Regions from separate parts of the Arthrobacter sp. BL-252-APC-1A genome, predicted to be linked through region 2. Evidence: riboswitches for the same ligand, from Rfam matches in the RefSeq annotation. Region 2 holds a riboswitch; the other holds the start of a gene.
What was found. Region 2 has a riboswitch for thiamine pyrophosphate ahead of FYJ28_RS11820 (ECF transporter S component). Riboswitches for the same ligand answer to the same signal wherever they lie in the genome.

Region 1: it holds a riboswitch for thiamine pyrophosphate, as region 2 does, so the genes downstream of both, thiM (hydroxyethylthiazole kinase) here and FYJ28_RS11820 (ECF transporter S component) in region 2, are expected to answer to the same signal.

Annotation. Positions count from the first base shown of each region.
Region 1 is NZ_VULS01000010.1:94,440-101,463, reverse strand. It holds gene FYJ28_RS14640 (hypothetical protein) at 1-66, shown strand, start outside; gene FYJ28_RS14635 (DUF6766 family protein) at 168-839, shown strand; gene FYJ28_RS14630 (bifunctional hydroxymethylpyrimidine kinase/phosphomethylpyrimidine kinase) at 836-2,395, opposite strand; gene thiE (thiamine phosphate synthase) at 2,383-3,072, opposite strand; gene thiM (hydroxyethylthiazole kinase) at 3,069-3,878, opposite strand; TPP riboswitch at 3,870-3,959, opposite strand; gene FYJ28_RS14615 (MarR family winged helix-turn-helix transcriptional regulator) at 4,004-4,486, opposite strand; gene FYJ28_RS14610 (response regulator) at 4,565-5,239, opposite strand; gene FYJ28_RS14605 (ATP-binding protein) at 5,236-7,024, opposite strand, start outside.
Region 2 is NZ_VULS01000007.1:90,626-97,649, reverse strand. It holds gene cls (cardiolipin synthase) at 1-596, opposite strand, end outside; gene FYJ28_RS11835 (aminodeoxychorismate lyase) at 687-1,562, shown strand; gene FYJ28_RS11830 (energy-coupling factor transporter transmembrane component T family protein) at 1,622-2,440, opposite strand; gene FYJ28_RS11825 (ABC transporter ATP-binding protein) at 2,437-3,966, opposite strand; gene FYJ28_RS11820 (ECF transporter S component) at 3,967-4,569, opposite strand; TPP riboswitch at 4,622-4,761, opposite strand; gene FYJ28_RS11815 (DUF4235 domain-containing protein) at 4,854-5,117, shown strand; partial or broken gene mnhG (monovalent cation/H(+) antiporter subunit G) at 5,412-5,753, opposite strand; gene FYJ28_RS11805 (monovalent cation/H+ antiporter complex subunit F) at 5,756-5,983, opposite strand; gene FYJ28_RS11800 (Na+/H+ antiporter subunit E) at 6,010-6,591, opposite strand; gene FYJ28_RS11795 (Na+/H+ antiporter subunit D) at 6,606-7,024, opposite strand, start outside.

The DNA.
Region 1 (7,024 bases), on a different contig from region 2:
AACGGCACCTGGAAAGTCATGGCTGCCGGCTGTACGCCGCGGGGAGAGCGGCGTACAGCTGCCTGATCGAGGGAGACTGAGATGCGCGCACGGTGGGCGTTCATCCTTTGCCTGGCCTTTATCGCCGCCGGGCTTGCCTACATGATCACGGTGGGGGTGCTGCACCGGTGAAAACACTCAAGCACAACGGCCTTTTCATTGTGTTCTTCGTGCTGTTCCTGCTTTCACTTGCCGGTCAGGCGCTCGCAGATGTGGCACTGTTCAACGAACAGCAGACCGCCGCCGGACTGGAACATGTCAGTATCTGGCAGTACGTCACCACGTCCAGCTTTGCCGTCGATGTGGCTGAGAACTGGCAGTCAGAATTCCTGCAGTTCCTGCTGCTGATCGTTGCGGCTGTCTGGTTTGTGCAGAAGGGTTCCCCTGAGTCGAAGAAAGTCGGACGGGAAGGCCTTGAAACAGACCAGGACCAGCGGGTGGGGGAGCATGCCAACCCGGATTCGCCGTCGTGGGCACGTGCCGGCGGCTGGCGGACCCGGCTGTATTCGAACTCCCTGGCCATTGTTATGGGAGCGATCTTCCTGTTGTCATGGTTCGCCCAGTCAGTGGCAGGTTTCAGTGCGTTTGCGCAAGAGCAGCTCGCCAACCTGCAGGATCCCGGGACCTGGGGTGAATACGTCCTGTCGCCGGAATTTTGGGGGAGGACGCTGCAGAACTGGCAGTCCGAGTTCCTCGCTGTCGCGTCCATGGTGATCCTTGCCGTGTTTCTGCGACAGCGCGGGTCCCCGGAGTCCAAGCCGGTCGGTGCGGCCCACACCGAGACGGACGTGGAGGGCTAGCCGGCCGCGAAGAAGTCGTGCTCCCACTGCACTGACAGGGCGAACGCTTCCTCGGCCGCCCGCCGCTGGTCATCATTCCCGGCAAGCACACCCTCCAGGATCCCGACGGCACGGACAGTGGCCGCAGCAAAGGCCGGATCGGCATAGGTGTCCAGCCACTCCCGGTAGGGATGGGCCGGGTGGTTGCCGGCGGCGAGCTCCGCACCGGCATCGGCATAAACCCAGAAGCAGGGGAGCACCGCGCCCACCAGCCGGGCGTACTCAAGCCGGTCATCCTGGTGGCGGCCAGGTCCCAGCAGGTGGTCCAGGTAGCCGCGGGTTACCGGTCCGGCAGCAAGCCCCGCGGCGGGATCCGCCGGAACGTCCCGGGTGACGGGGACGCCGCCCGGACCGGCGTTGGCATGCAGCCAATTCCGGTGCAGGTCGAGTTCAGCTTCCAGGGCCCCGCTGGCACTCTCCGCCCAGAACAGCTGTTCCTGGAGCGTGGGTGCCAGTTCACTGGCGCGTGCCAGGGCGCGGGCATATCCCCGCAGGTAGATCGCATCCTGGGCGAGATATCTGCCAAAGACTGCCGAATCCAGGGTCCCGTCGCCGAGACCGCGGACGAAGTCCAGCCCTGCGATTCTCTCCCGAATGTCGGCGGTTCGGGACCAGAGCTCAGCAGTGTGGACGCCAGCCGGTGGAACATCGGATCCTGTCGGCGTAGGCAGCGGAGCGAGTCCCCTCTGCCAGAGCCCGGCAAAGTGGTTCACCGGGCCGTGCCCGGTTCCCACCTCCAGCAAATCCGCGGTTTCGAGGGCTTCCTGCAGCCAGGCTTTCGCGCCCTCCAGCGCGTGTGCCCAGTTCCCGGTCCGGGCGAACAGGGCAGCCAGCGCGGCAGAGAGCGAGCAGCCGGTGCCATGGGTGTTCTTGGTATTGACGCGCACGGAACTGAACTCTGAAATCGTGAATCCGCGCTCGCCGTCGGGCATTACCAGCGCATCCGGTGCCGTGGTTCCAGCCAGGTGCCCACCCTTGACCAGCACGGCCGTGTCATAGGTGCCGGCGAGGCGGCGTCCCTGCTCCAACGCCTTCCCCCAGTCCTGAGCCGGTTCGACTTTCAGCAGGGCAGCCAGCTCCGGCAGGTTGGGCGTCACCAGGTCCACGTGATGCAACAGCGCGCGAAGGGCATCTTCGGCATCAGGGCTGAGCAGGCGGTCACCGCTGCTGGCCACCATCACCGGATCCAGCACTACCGCCGGGGGCCGGACGACCGCCAGCCAGGAACCCACCGTCCGGGCAACCTCGGCGCCGCCGAGCATGCCGATTTTCACCGCATCGATAATCACGTCGTCGCTCACCGCTTCCAGCTGTTCACGGAGGAAGTCGACCGGCGGGGTGTGCACGGCACGGACCCCGTGAGTGTTCTGCGCAACCAGTGCCGTGACCACGGCCATGCCGTATCCGCCGTTGGCGGCGATCGACTTCAGGTCGGCCTGGATTCCGGCTCCGCCCGTGGGATCCGTTCCGGCGATGCTCAGGATCCGCGGAACGTCCCGGCCGCTCAGCCCTCCCATGCCGCCACCAGTTCCTCGGCGCTGCGGCGCGGGTCGGCGGCGGTGCAGATGGCGGAAACGACGGCGGCGCCGGACGCGCCGGCGGCCCGCAGATCCCGGAGGTCGTGCAGTCCGATCCCGCCGATTGCCACGCACGGTATCGGAGCCGCAGAAGCAAAGGACCGGAACCCGTCCACGCCCAGCGGGGCAGGATGATCCGGCTTGGTGCTGGTGGGATGGATGACTCCGGCACCGAGATAGTCCACCGTTCCCGGTGCCAGGTCCCGCACGGCGTCGAGGTGGGCGGGACTGTTGGCGGTGAGGCCCACGACGGCGCCGGGGCCCACCAGCGAGCGGACGGAGTCGACGGGCAGGTCGCTTTGGCCAACGTGGACTCCGTGCACCCGGGCGCCGGCTGCCCGGGCGGCGAGGTAAATGTCCACCCGGTCATCGACGAGCACAAGGGCGCGGTCACCGACGGCGTCGGCGACGGCCAGCACCTGGGCGTAGAACTCCGCGGCGGAGGCGTGCTTTTCCCGGACCTGCACGGTGCGCACCCCTCCGGCGACGGCGGCTGCGGCAACAGCGGCAACGCCCCGGTCCCCGCACTGCGCCGCATCAGTGACCAGATAGATGCCGGTGTTCCTGGCCAGAGCCCGGGGCCGCCGGAGCAGTTCGGACTGCACGCCGGCGCTCATGCCGCCACCAGCAGGTTCTCGATGTCTTCGGTGGAGAGTGCCGCCAGGGCGTCCATGAATGCCGGGGCAAACGACCCCGGTCCTGCCGACACGGCTGCAGCCTGCTGCGCGGCGATTGTGTATGCGGCGGTGGCTGCCGCCGTGGCAGTGAGGTCGCCGCCTTCGTCCGCGGCGGCGAGGAACGCGGCCGTCACGGCGCCGAGGGCGCAGCCCCCGCCGGTCACCTTGGTCAGCGGCGCGCTGCCATTGCTGATCCTCAGGGTTGATTCACCGTCCGTGATGACGTCAGTGGGCCCGGAGACCGCCACGACGCAGCCGTGTTTCGCCGCCAGGAGTTCAGCTGCCGGAAGGGCATCCTCCGGATTGTCGGTGGCGTCCACGCCCCGTCCGCCCGCGCCCAGTCCGGCCAGGGCCATGACCTCGGAAGCGTTGGCCCGGACCACCGTGGGACGCATCGCCAGCAGCTCTGCGGCCAGCGCCGTGCGGACCGGGAGGCTGCCGACAGCCACGGGGTCCAGGACCCACGGCGTGCCGGCATCGTTTGCAGCTGCGGCGGCCTCCAGCATGGCCATGCGCTGCTCGGCATGCGGGGTGCCCAGATTGATCAGCACCCCGGACGCGATGCGGGCAAAAGGTCCGGCTTCACCCGGAATGTCCGTCATGGCCGGGGCTGCCCCCAGGGCCAGCAGCACGTTGGCGGTGAAGTTGGTGACCACTGTGTTGGTCAGGCACTGCACCAGCGGCGGCTCGCTGCGGACGCGGGAAAGGTGGGTGGATACAGAAAATGGTGTCAGGCCAATAGTCATCGGCGACATCCCTTCGCTAGTTCTAACTAGATCAGGTTCGACGGGTCTCATCTCAGCCTTGCGGCACCCCGTGTCACTACAGCTGACTCTACGAAGTCAGCGGGCAAATGGCCAGCCGGGACGGACTAGGCGTCGTCCATGGCCGCGCAGGGATTTAGGCCCGACGCCGGCTGGTGGGCCTGGCTGGCCAGCCGGTGCAGAAGGACGCGGAGCAGCTCCGATTCGGAGGGCTCAAGCCCGGCGAGGAAGTCCGCCTCGGCAGCGGCAACCCGTTCCTCGCAGGACGCCAGGCGTGCGCGGCCGGCCTTGGTAGCGACCACTTTGCGGGCCCGGCGGTCCGCAGGATCGGGGATGCGTTCTACGTCCCCGGCTTCCGCGAGTGCGTCGATCAAGTAGGTCAGCACAGTACGGTCGATGCCAAGATGGGCGCCCAGGGCCTGCTGGTTCGGGGGATCGAGGCGCACGACTGTGGAGAGTACCTGGAAGCCGCGCAGTCCACCTGCCGCACCTTCCAGGGCTGCTTCTACACGGGACTGGTAACAGCCGGCCAGTATGGAGAGATCCCAGCCCAGGGCGCCGGGGGTAATCGTCGTACTGCCTATAGTCATGGGTTTTATGGTAACCCCGTCATGTGGCGGCATAGATATTCTCGGGAGCATATGTTCTGCGTGTGCACCTAACCCGCTTCAGTGCTGGAACCGGTAGCCCATGCCGTGCTCAGTCAGGAAATGAACGGGATGCGCAGGGTCCGGCTCAAGCTTGCGGCGCAGCTGTGCCATGTATAGACGGAGATACCCGGCGTCGGTTGTCTTCGGTCCCCAGATCTCGGTGAGCAGCTGCGCCTGCGTGACGAGGCGGCCGGGCTGCCGCAGCAGGGCAGCGAGCAGATGCCATTCGGTTGGCGTAAGCCGGACCACGCCGCCGTCGCCGATCCGCGAGACACGGCGGGCTGCCAGATCTACGCGGACGTTTCCGAAACTGACAGCGGGGCTCTCCTGAGCCGGACCCGTCCTGCGTTTGAGGGCACGGATACGAGCCAGAAGCTCTTCGGCGGAGAAGGGTTTGGTGACGTAGTCATCCGCGCCCAGGTCCAGTGCCCGTACCTTCTCCGCAGAATCCGAACGCCCGGAAATCACCAGGATTGGCATGGTGCTCCAGCCGCGTACAGCTTCGATCACTTCCATGCCGCTCAGCCCAGGCATTCCAAGATCCAGGACCAGGAGGTCGGGATGCGAGTCCACGGCCCGCCGCACTGCTGCTTCGCCGTCCTGGGCCACCGCCACCTCGTAGCCGTACGCAGCCAGGGTGATCTTCAGGGCACGAAGGATCTGGACGTCGTCGTCGGCGAGCAGGATCCTCACAGTGCCGCCGCTGATTCAGTGCGCCCGAAGGCGACAGCGGCGGGCAGGCTGAGCACCATGGTCAGTCCTCCGCCGGGTGTCTTCTCGATCTCCACAGTCCCGCCCATTCCTTCCATGAATCCCTTCGCGACGGCCAGCCCCAGCCCCAGCCCGGTTTCGTTATCCGTGTCTCCCAGCCGCTGGAAGGGTACGAACATATCTTCGCCGCGTTCCGGGGAGATTCCCGGTCCGCAGTCTATGACCCGTAGTTCAACTCTCCCGCCGAACTCGCTGGCGGTGAGCAGCACCTTGGCATCCGGCGGGGAGAAGCGGACGGCGTTTGCCAGGACGTTCACCAGCACCCGCTGAAGCAGGACCGCATCCCCGAGCACGGGAGGCAGGCCTGGTGCCAGGTCCAGCTCAACCTCGCCTGGCCCGAGCCGCAGTTCCTCAAGCGCGGGCAGCACTGCGTCCGCTGTCTCCAGCGGTGCGAGCGAGACGGCCAGCGCTCCGGCCTGCAGCCGACTGACGTCCAGGAGGCTTGTCACCAGTTCAGAGAGGCCGTTCAGCGACTCCTCCGCAGTGGCGAGCAGTTCCTGGCGGTCCTGTTCGCTCCAGTCCACGTCATCAGCGCGCAGGCTGGTCACAGCCGCAGTGGCCGCAGTCAGCGGACGGCGCAGGTCATGCCCCACGGCCGCCAGCAGGGCTGTACGGACCCGGTCGGCGGCAGCCAGGGGTCCGATGCCTTCGGCTTTGGCGGACAGGGTCCGGTGATCCAGGGCGGCTGCCAGCTGAGCGGCAGTAACCTCGAGCAGGCGAAGGTCAGCCGGCTCGGGACTGCGGCCGTAGAGTTCCAGGACCGCTTCGCCCACCTCAAGCCGGTGTTCCGGCAATCCGGGCGGAATGCTGCCGGACACGGCGAGGTCGGCATCAGCGGTCCGCAACCGGGCGGCGTCGAGGTTGAAGGCCTCCCGCACCCGGCCCACCAGCGCTTCCACCGCGTCCTCACCGCGCAGGACGTTGCCTGCGACGGCAGCCAGGAGGTCGGATTCAGATGCCGCCCGGCGGGCAGAACGGGAACGCCGTGCCGCACGGTCCACCACGAAACTGACCAGCATCGCGTTGGCGGCATAAAGCACCAGCGCAAACAGGTGCAGCGGCTCGGCAACCGTCACTGTATGGAGCGGCTGGATGAAGAAGTAGTCCAGGGTCACCCCGGAAAGCAGTGCAGCGAACAGTGCCGGCCAGATGCCTCCTGCCAGCGCCACGAGGATCACCAGCAGCTGGTAGGCCAGCACATCGCTGGTAATAGATTCCGGGGTGCTGATGCCAACCAGCAGCCAGGTGAGCAGCGGCCCGCCGGCCAGTGCCAGGCCAAAGCCGGCCAGCCGCCGTCGGGGGCTGAGGGCACCGCCCAGGCGTGGAAGCCCCCGGTGGCTTGCTGCGGCGCCGTGATTAACGATGTGCACGTCAATGTCCCCCGAGAGCCGGATGACGGTGGCGCCGATGCCTGGTCCGCCGAACAGCGCCTTCAGCCTGGGGCGGCGGCTGACGCCGATGACCAGCTGAGTCGCGTTGGCGGACCGGGCGAATTCAACCAGGGATCCGGGGATGTCTGAACCAACTACCTGATGGAAGGTGCCGCCGAGCTTCTCCACCAGCGCCCGCTGCACGGCCAGTTCACCGGGATGGCTTTCCCGCAGCCCGTCCGGGGTGGTTACGTGCACCGCCAGCAGCTCTCCGCCCGCGGACCGTGCAGCAATCCGTGCGCCGCGCCGGAGCAGGGTCTGTCCCTCCGGGCCGCCG
Region 2 (7,024 bases):
GTCTTCAGTTCCTTGAGCAGCTGCCGGTAGCCCTTTACCCTCAGGGTGCCAATGTGATCGAACAGGAGGCGCACGGTCACGCCGCGTTCGGCGGCGTCCTTCAGCGCGGTAAAGAATTCCCGGGTGACGGCGTCGTAGCTCATGATGTAGAACTCGACGTGCACGTACTTGGCAGCCCCGCGCACCGCGTCCGTCATCTGGCGGATGGATTCCTCATAGTCCCGCTGAAGCTCGACCTTGTTGCCGTCCAGGCTGGGAAGCGATCCCAGCCGCCGGTTCAGTTCCACGGCGGAGAGTACCCAATCCGGCCCTGAGTAGGAGCTGGACTCGGCCTCGAGCTCGCGGGTGTTCTCGCGGACCCTGCGGTTGATCATGGTCTGGCGTTCGACACGCTGTTCAGAAAGCCTGTGGTTGCCGAACAGGGTGAACAGGATGATCCCGGGGACCGGCAGGAAGAAGATCGCCAGCAGCCAGGCCATGGCCGTGGTGGGACGGCGGTTTCCAGGCACAACGCCGAGCGCAATGATCCGGATCGCGAAGTCGAGGATCGTCAGACTTGTCGCAAGCCAGTTTGGAGCAGTAACCGTCCACCACACGCGCGCTTGTCCCTCCGACCACCCAACCGTCCCTTCAGCCTAGCCGGACGGGAGCCAGGTTTGGCACACAGGGCGCACTAGGCTTGCTTCATGACAGTTTTGGTATTCCTGGATCCCGCGTTCCCGGCCGGCCGCGTGGCCGATGCTTCCAAGCCGCAGCTGATGGCTACGGACCTTGGGGTCACCCGCGGTGACGGTGTTTTCGAGTCGATGCTGGCGGTGGACGGGCATCCCCGGAAACTGGCCATGCATTTGGAGCGGATGGCGTCTTCAGCTGCAGCGCTGCAGCTGGATTTCCCGTCCTCTGCCCTCTGGGAGGCCGCCATCACGACGGCGCTGGCCGAGTTTGAGCGTGTCCACAGCGGGGTGCCCGCAGTGGTGAAACTGATGCTGACCCGCGGCCCCGAGGGCGCCGGTGTCCCAACCGCATGGGTGGCAGCCTCCCCGGTGCCGGATTCGACGGCGAAGCAGCGTGAAGAAGGCCTGGACGTGCTCCTGTTGGACCGCGGCTACGACTCTTCCGTGGCAGAGCGTGCCCCGTGGCTGCTCCTGGGCTCCAAAACGCTCTCCTACGCCGTGAACATGGCGGCCATCCGCTTCGCGAAACAGCACGGAGCAGACGACGTCATCTTCACTTCCTCGGACGGCAAGGTCCTGGAGGGTCCCACCTCCACCGTTGTCCTGGCTGTGGTCGAGGACGGAATCAAGACCCTGCTCACTCCCGAACTCGAAAGCGGGATCCTGCCCGGCACCACCCAGAGTGCGCTTTTTGCCGCCGCGGAGAATGCCGGCTGGCAGCTTGGCTACGGACCGCTGGAACCATCCCACCTGATGCAGGCGGACGGCGTGTGGCTGATTTCCAGCATCCGCCTGCTGGCACCGGTGAAGTCAGTCGACGGCGAACCGCTGCCGGTGTCCGCCGAACTGACGGCCGAGCTCTCGGCCCTGGTGGAAACCGTCCTGTAGCCGCGGTGAGGGCCGGGCGCGAGGTTCGAAGATGGAGCAGGCCCCCGGCCGGCCGTGTCCTAGGTCAGGATGAAGTTGAATGTTCCCGCAGCCACCGAAGCGGCCACGGCGGCGGCCGCCAGTCCCACTCCGTAACCGAGCACCCAAAGGTCTATGCGGCTAAACGTGGACGAACGTGCCCATGTCCGTTCTCCGCTGCCGAATCCGCGCGCTTCCATGGCTACCGCCAGCCGGGTTGCCCGGCGGATGGCCTGGACCAGCAGCGCCAGACCCTGCCCCAGGAAGTTGCGGAGCCTGCCCAGAGGGGAGGCTGCGGCGTCGGCCCCGCGGGCATGCCGGGCCAGTCCCAGGGTGCGCCATTCTTCCACCAGCAGCCCTACCAGCCGCATCGCCGCAAGCGCACCGAGCACAAACCTGGACGGCAGATGCAGCCGCTGGGCCAGCGCATCAGCGAGGTCCGTGGCATCAACGGTGACCAGCAGGAAAATGCCAGGCAGTGCGATCGCCAGGCCGCGAAGCCCAATGGCGATGCCTGCCGCCACCGAATCCGCGGTGAACAGCAGCGGACCGGCATCCAGCAGCACTTCTCCGGTTTTCTCGGCCAGCAGTGCCGTCCCCCAGGCGCCCACCAATGCAGCGATCAGCAGGGGCCAGATCCGTTTCACCAGGGTCCACGGGTTGATGCGCAGCAGCGGAAGCAGTGCCAGCTCACCGGCCAGAACCACCGTGGCACTGACCCAGTCCACGGTCAGCAGGACGGCGGCTGTGACCGCGACGGCGGCGCCCAGGGTGGCCAGCGGGTTGGCCGCGGCGAGGCGTGAGGCTCCCGATGCAGGAAGGGCTCCCGGAGCCGCGGGCTGGATGGCCGGCGCACTCATGCTGCCTCTCCCGTCATTCGCTGTGGAGAAGGCAGCAGCCGGGCAGTGCCGTTCTGGACCTGCAGTACGCTCCCGCCCAGGGCCGCGATGAACTCCCGGTCGTGCGTCACCGACACGACCGCACAGCCCGAATCCCGGCGTTGTTCGGCAAGCAGCGCCACCAGTTCGCGCCAGGTATTCGCATCCTGCCCGAAGGTCGGTTCGTCCAGGAGCAGGATGTCCGGTGCGGTAGCCAGCATGGTGGCCACCGACAGCCTGCGTTTCTCCCCGCCGGACAGCGTAAACGGGTTGACGCCCAGCAGCCCGTGCAGCCGCAGCCGGCTGGCCAGGGACTCCACCGTTGCCGCTGTTTCGGAGTCCCCGCGTCCGGCATGCCGTGGACCGAAGGCGAGTTCGTCCCGCACGCTGCCGGTCAGGAACTGGTGCTCGGGTTCCTGGAACACCGTCCCGATCCGGGTAACGAGCTGGGCAGACTTCCACTTCGACGGGATGCTTCCTGCCTCCCTGGCCAGCCCGGGAGCTGCCTCGAGGGTGCCGCCCCGGGGACGCAGCAGCCCGCCAAGGGTCAGGGCCAGCGTGGACTTTCCAGCACCGTTGGGACCGGTAATGCCAAGTGCGTCACCGGCCTTGAGGGAAAGACTGACGCCGCTGAGCACCGCTGGGCCCTTTGCCGTCCGCGCCACTTCCAGTTCACGGGCGTTCAGCAGCGCTTCCGCCGAAGGATCAGCAGCAGAAGGTTCCGGAATGGACTGGGCGGCGCCGGGCAGCCAGACTCCGGCCTCAGTAAGCCGGGCACGTGTCCGCTCGGCGGTGAGTACCTCCTGCGGCGGGCCGTCCGCCAGCAGTCCCCCGCCGGCGTCGAGCACTATCACCCGGTCCACCAGTTCCGCCCAGGCGGCAACCCTGTGCTCCACCACAATCAGGGTGGCGCCGGTCCGGTCCAGAACCCGGGCGACGGCGTCCCGGATCTCCAGCACACCCTCCGGGTCCAGGTTGGCGGTGGGTTCGTCCAGCAGCAGCAGCCCCGGGGACATGGCCAGGATGGAAGCCAGAGCCAACCGCTGCTTCTGACCGCCGGAAAGCGCAGCAGTGGAGTGGTTCAGCGGGAGGGCCAGCCCAACGTCGTCGAGGGCAGACTGCACCCGCGCCCAGATCTCCGTGCGCGGAACGCCAAGGTTTTCCGCCCCGAAGGCAACCTCGTCGCCCACCCGGGAGAGCACAATCTGCGAGTCCGGGTCCTGGAGCAGCAGCCCGGCTCGGCCGCGTGCTGATTGCGGGTGGACGCCGTCGAGCGCCAGCGTTCCGCTCTCCGTGCCGCCGGTGTCCTCTCCCAGTACGCCGGAAAGCGCGTGCAGCAAGGTCGATTTGCCTGCCCCGGACGCGCCCAGCAGGAGCACCCTCTCCCCCGCTGAGATCTCAAAAGATGCGCCCTGAACTGCCGGCGCCTTGCGGCCGGCGTGCCGCCAGCCCCAGTCCCGCGCGGTAACAGCCACAGGCCTGGACACCGCGGAAATACTCCGGTCCATCTACGCGTCCGCCGTCCGTCCTGAAGCGAAGGCGGAGAGGACCCCCGTCCGTGCCAGGGCCCGGACGGCCAGCCAGGACAACGCTCCGGCGAGGATCATCCCGGATACGGCGGCGAATACGGCGTAGAGCGCCTTCCACTGGAATGCCCATTCAGGCATGTAGAGGATGGTTTCACTGACCCCGAGGAAAATGCCCGAGCCCAGTCCGGCAAGCAGGGACACCGGAAGAGTGAACTTCCGGTAGAGGAAGATCAGGAACACCAGCTCCGCGCCCAGGCCCTGGATGGCGCCGGAAAGCAGCACGGACAAGCCGAACTGGGTTCCCAGCACACCGGAAACGGCTGCAGCGAGGACTTCGCAGTACAGTGCCGCTCCGGGTTTGCGGATGATCAGTCCGCCAAGGACGCCCGCGATCAGCCAGCCGCCGGTGTAGAGCCCGCCCAGCGGAGGGAAGGCAACGAAGAGGGCAGCCACACCGCCGTAGGCCAGTGACCAGGCCCAGAACACAACGCCGGTAGCAACGGCGAGAACGGACGCGACAACAATGTCCACTACGCGCCAGGATGACCGGTTTCTCGCAGTGGTGAAAGTGGTTTCTTGCATGGAAGGTTCCTCCTGGATTCAGGAGGGGAGGGAAAACCGCCTGCGGCGGTGCACCCCTGAGAACTCGACTCCCTTCGCCGGTACTAACCGGAGCAGGTTCGAGGGTCTGCGGCTTGTTCCGCACTCTCAGCGCCCGAAAACCGGCTTCCGGATGGCCCGGAGCCGGGAAGCGGCGCTCCCCTGTCGTATGTATGCGAGGTCCACTGTACACGCAGATCCGAGAGGAATCCCTGTGCGGCAGGTAGCGTAGGGAGCAATACCAACGCACAACACAAGGAGCACTCATGAACCTGATCCTGAAACTGCTGGGCACCGGTGTCAGCGTGGGCGCGGGCCTGGCCTCCGCGAAGATCCTGGATTTTGTCTGGACCAAAGCCACGGGCAATGAGCCACCCAAGGACAAGGACGGCGCGCTGGACGCAAGCCTGCGTTCCGCCGTCATCTTTGCCCTGGTTTCCGGAGCTGTCAGCCAGGTTATCCGGGTGCTGACCAACCGCGGCACGCAGCGCGCGATCGCCCGCTACAGCCGCACTCCCGAGGTCGTCTAACCCGGCTTCGTTCCACCATCGAGATGACAGAAACTGCCCGTATGAGCGTTTATACGGGCAGTTTCTGTCATCTCGATGGTTTTCTTTTGGGGAGCCGGATCAGCCCTCGCGGCTGCGTCCCGGAGGGCGGGAGGCAGCTTCCTCCTCAGCCTTGGCCTGCGCCAGGTCCTCGTCGCTGAGTTCCCCCGTGTAGTAGGTGCCGTCGGGCTCCTGTCCGGGATCGTCGTCGACCTTCGGGTCCGCAGAGTCCTCTGCATCTTTCTTCTCTGCCGTGGCCTCGAACATCAGCTGCTGGGCCCGTTCCACAACATCATCGAGCTCATCGATGGTGAGCAGCTCCGGACGAAGGTGCTTGGTCCGGTAACCCGCACGGCCCACCATGTGGGCTGAGACCGGAGCGGTGAGCAGCATAAAGATCCAGCACAGGCCGAGCACCGGAAGCAGGACCCAGCTGCGGAACTCCACGGCCATGGCCAGCAGGAAGAGCAGCAGGCCAAGCACCTGCGGCTTGGACGCAGCGTGCATCCGGCTCATCAGGTCAGGGAACCGGGTCAGGCCGATTGCCGCCGCCAGGGACATGGTGGCGCCGCCCAGCAGCAGGACCGCCACGATCACGTCAATCACAGTCTCGCTCACGGCTACCTCCGGTCCGTTACGAAGCGGGCCACGGTCACGGAGCCAATGAAGCCGATCAGCGAAATCGCGATCACCAGGGCAAGGAAGTCGAAGTTCCGATACACGACCATGTCCACTATCAGCGCGCCGCCGACGATCGCCAGCAGCACGTCCGCAGCGAGTACCCGGTCGAGGATGGAGGGTCCGCGGATAATCCTAAAAATGGCCCCTGCGGCAGCGACCGCCAGCATGACCGAAACGACGATGATTACAGCAGTCACCGGCTGACCTCCCCTGCGCGCAGTTCCTTCAGGTCTTTCTGTTCAGCCCGGACCAGCGCCAGGTCTTCCTTGGTGCCCATCATCCGGATCAGCCAGGATTCAGTGGCCCGCACGTCATCCCGGATCTTCTCGGCGGCTTCCTGGCTGTCCACACCCAGGCAGTGCAGGTACAGGGTGGACGTGGAACGGTCCACTTCCACCACCAGCGAGCCGGGGATCAGGGACAGCGCGTGGCCGGTTGCCGTGACCAGCAGGTCCGAATGGCTGCGCAGTTTCACGGCCACGACGGCGTTCCTGATCCGGGGGCCCTGGACCGTAGCCAGCCACAGCACGTGGAAGCTGGCGATCACCAGTTTCCGGAGGAAGCGTGCTCCGAACCCGGCGGCGTAGATGAGATTGAACCGGCCGGACAGGTCCACGGGCGGCAGGTAGAAGATGTTGGTGACTACGAAGGCGATGATCGCGCCGAAAACCAGGTTGCCCAGGCTGAAGTCCTGCCAAAGGGCTCCCCAGAGCAGGACCAGCCAGATGATCAGCGGCAGTTCCTTCAGCAGCGGAATCCGGGGATGGCTGCGCATGCGTGCTTTCTTGGTCACGGTGCACTCCCTTCGCCCAGGACGGCTTCAATGTACGGAGTGCGGTCCAGCAGGTCCTGCGCTGCGTCGTCGCTCAGGGAGAACAGGGGGCCGGCCAGGATGGTCAGTGACACACCCAGCGCCACCAGGCCCACGGTCGGGTAGACCATGGACTTCGGCAGCAGGTTTACCGTGGAACGGCCGCCAAAGCGCCCGCTGCTCTGTCCGCTCACGTTGCCGGAGTCGCGGACGGTGCTGCCGTCCGTAGTAGTGGCCAGCAGAATCGGATCCGGGTGTACGGCATCCTCCGGAGTCCGCCAGAAGGCACGGTTCCAGACCCGCGCCATTACCAGCAGGGTGAGGAGCGAGGTCAGCACGCTTGCTGCGACCAGGATGTAGGCCAGCGGGGTTCCGAGCTCCACGCCGGCCTGCATGA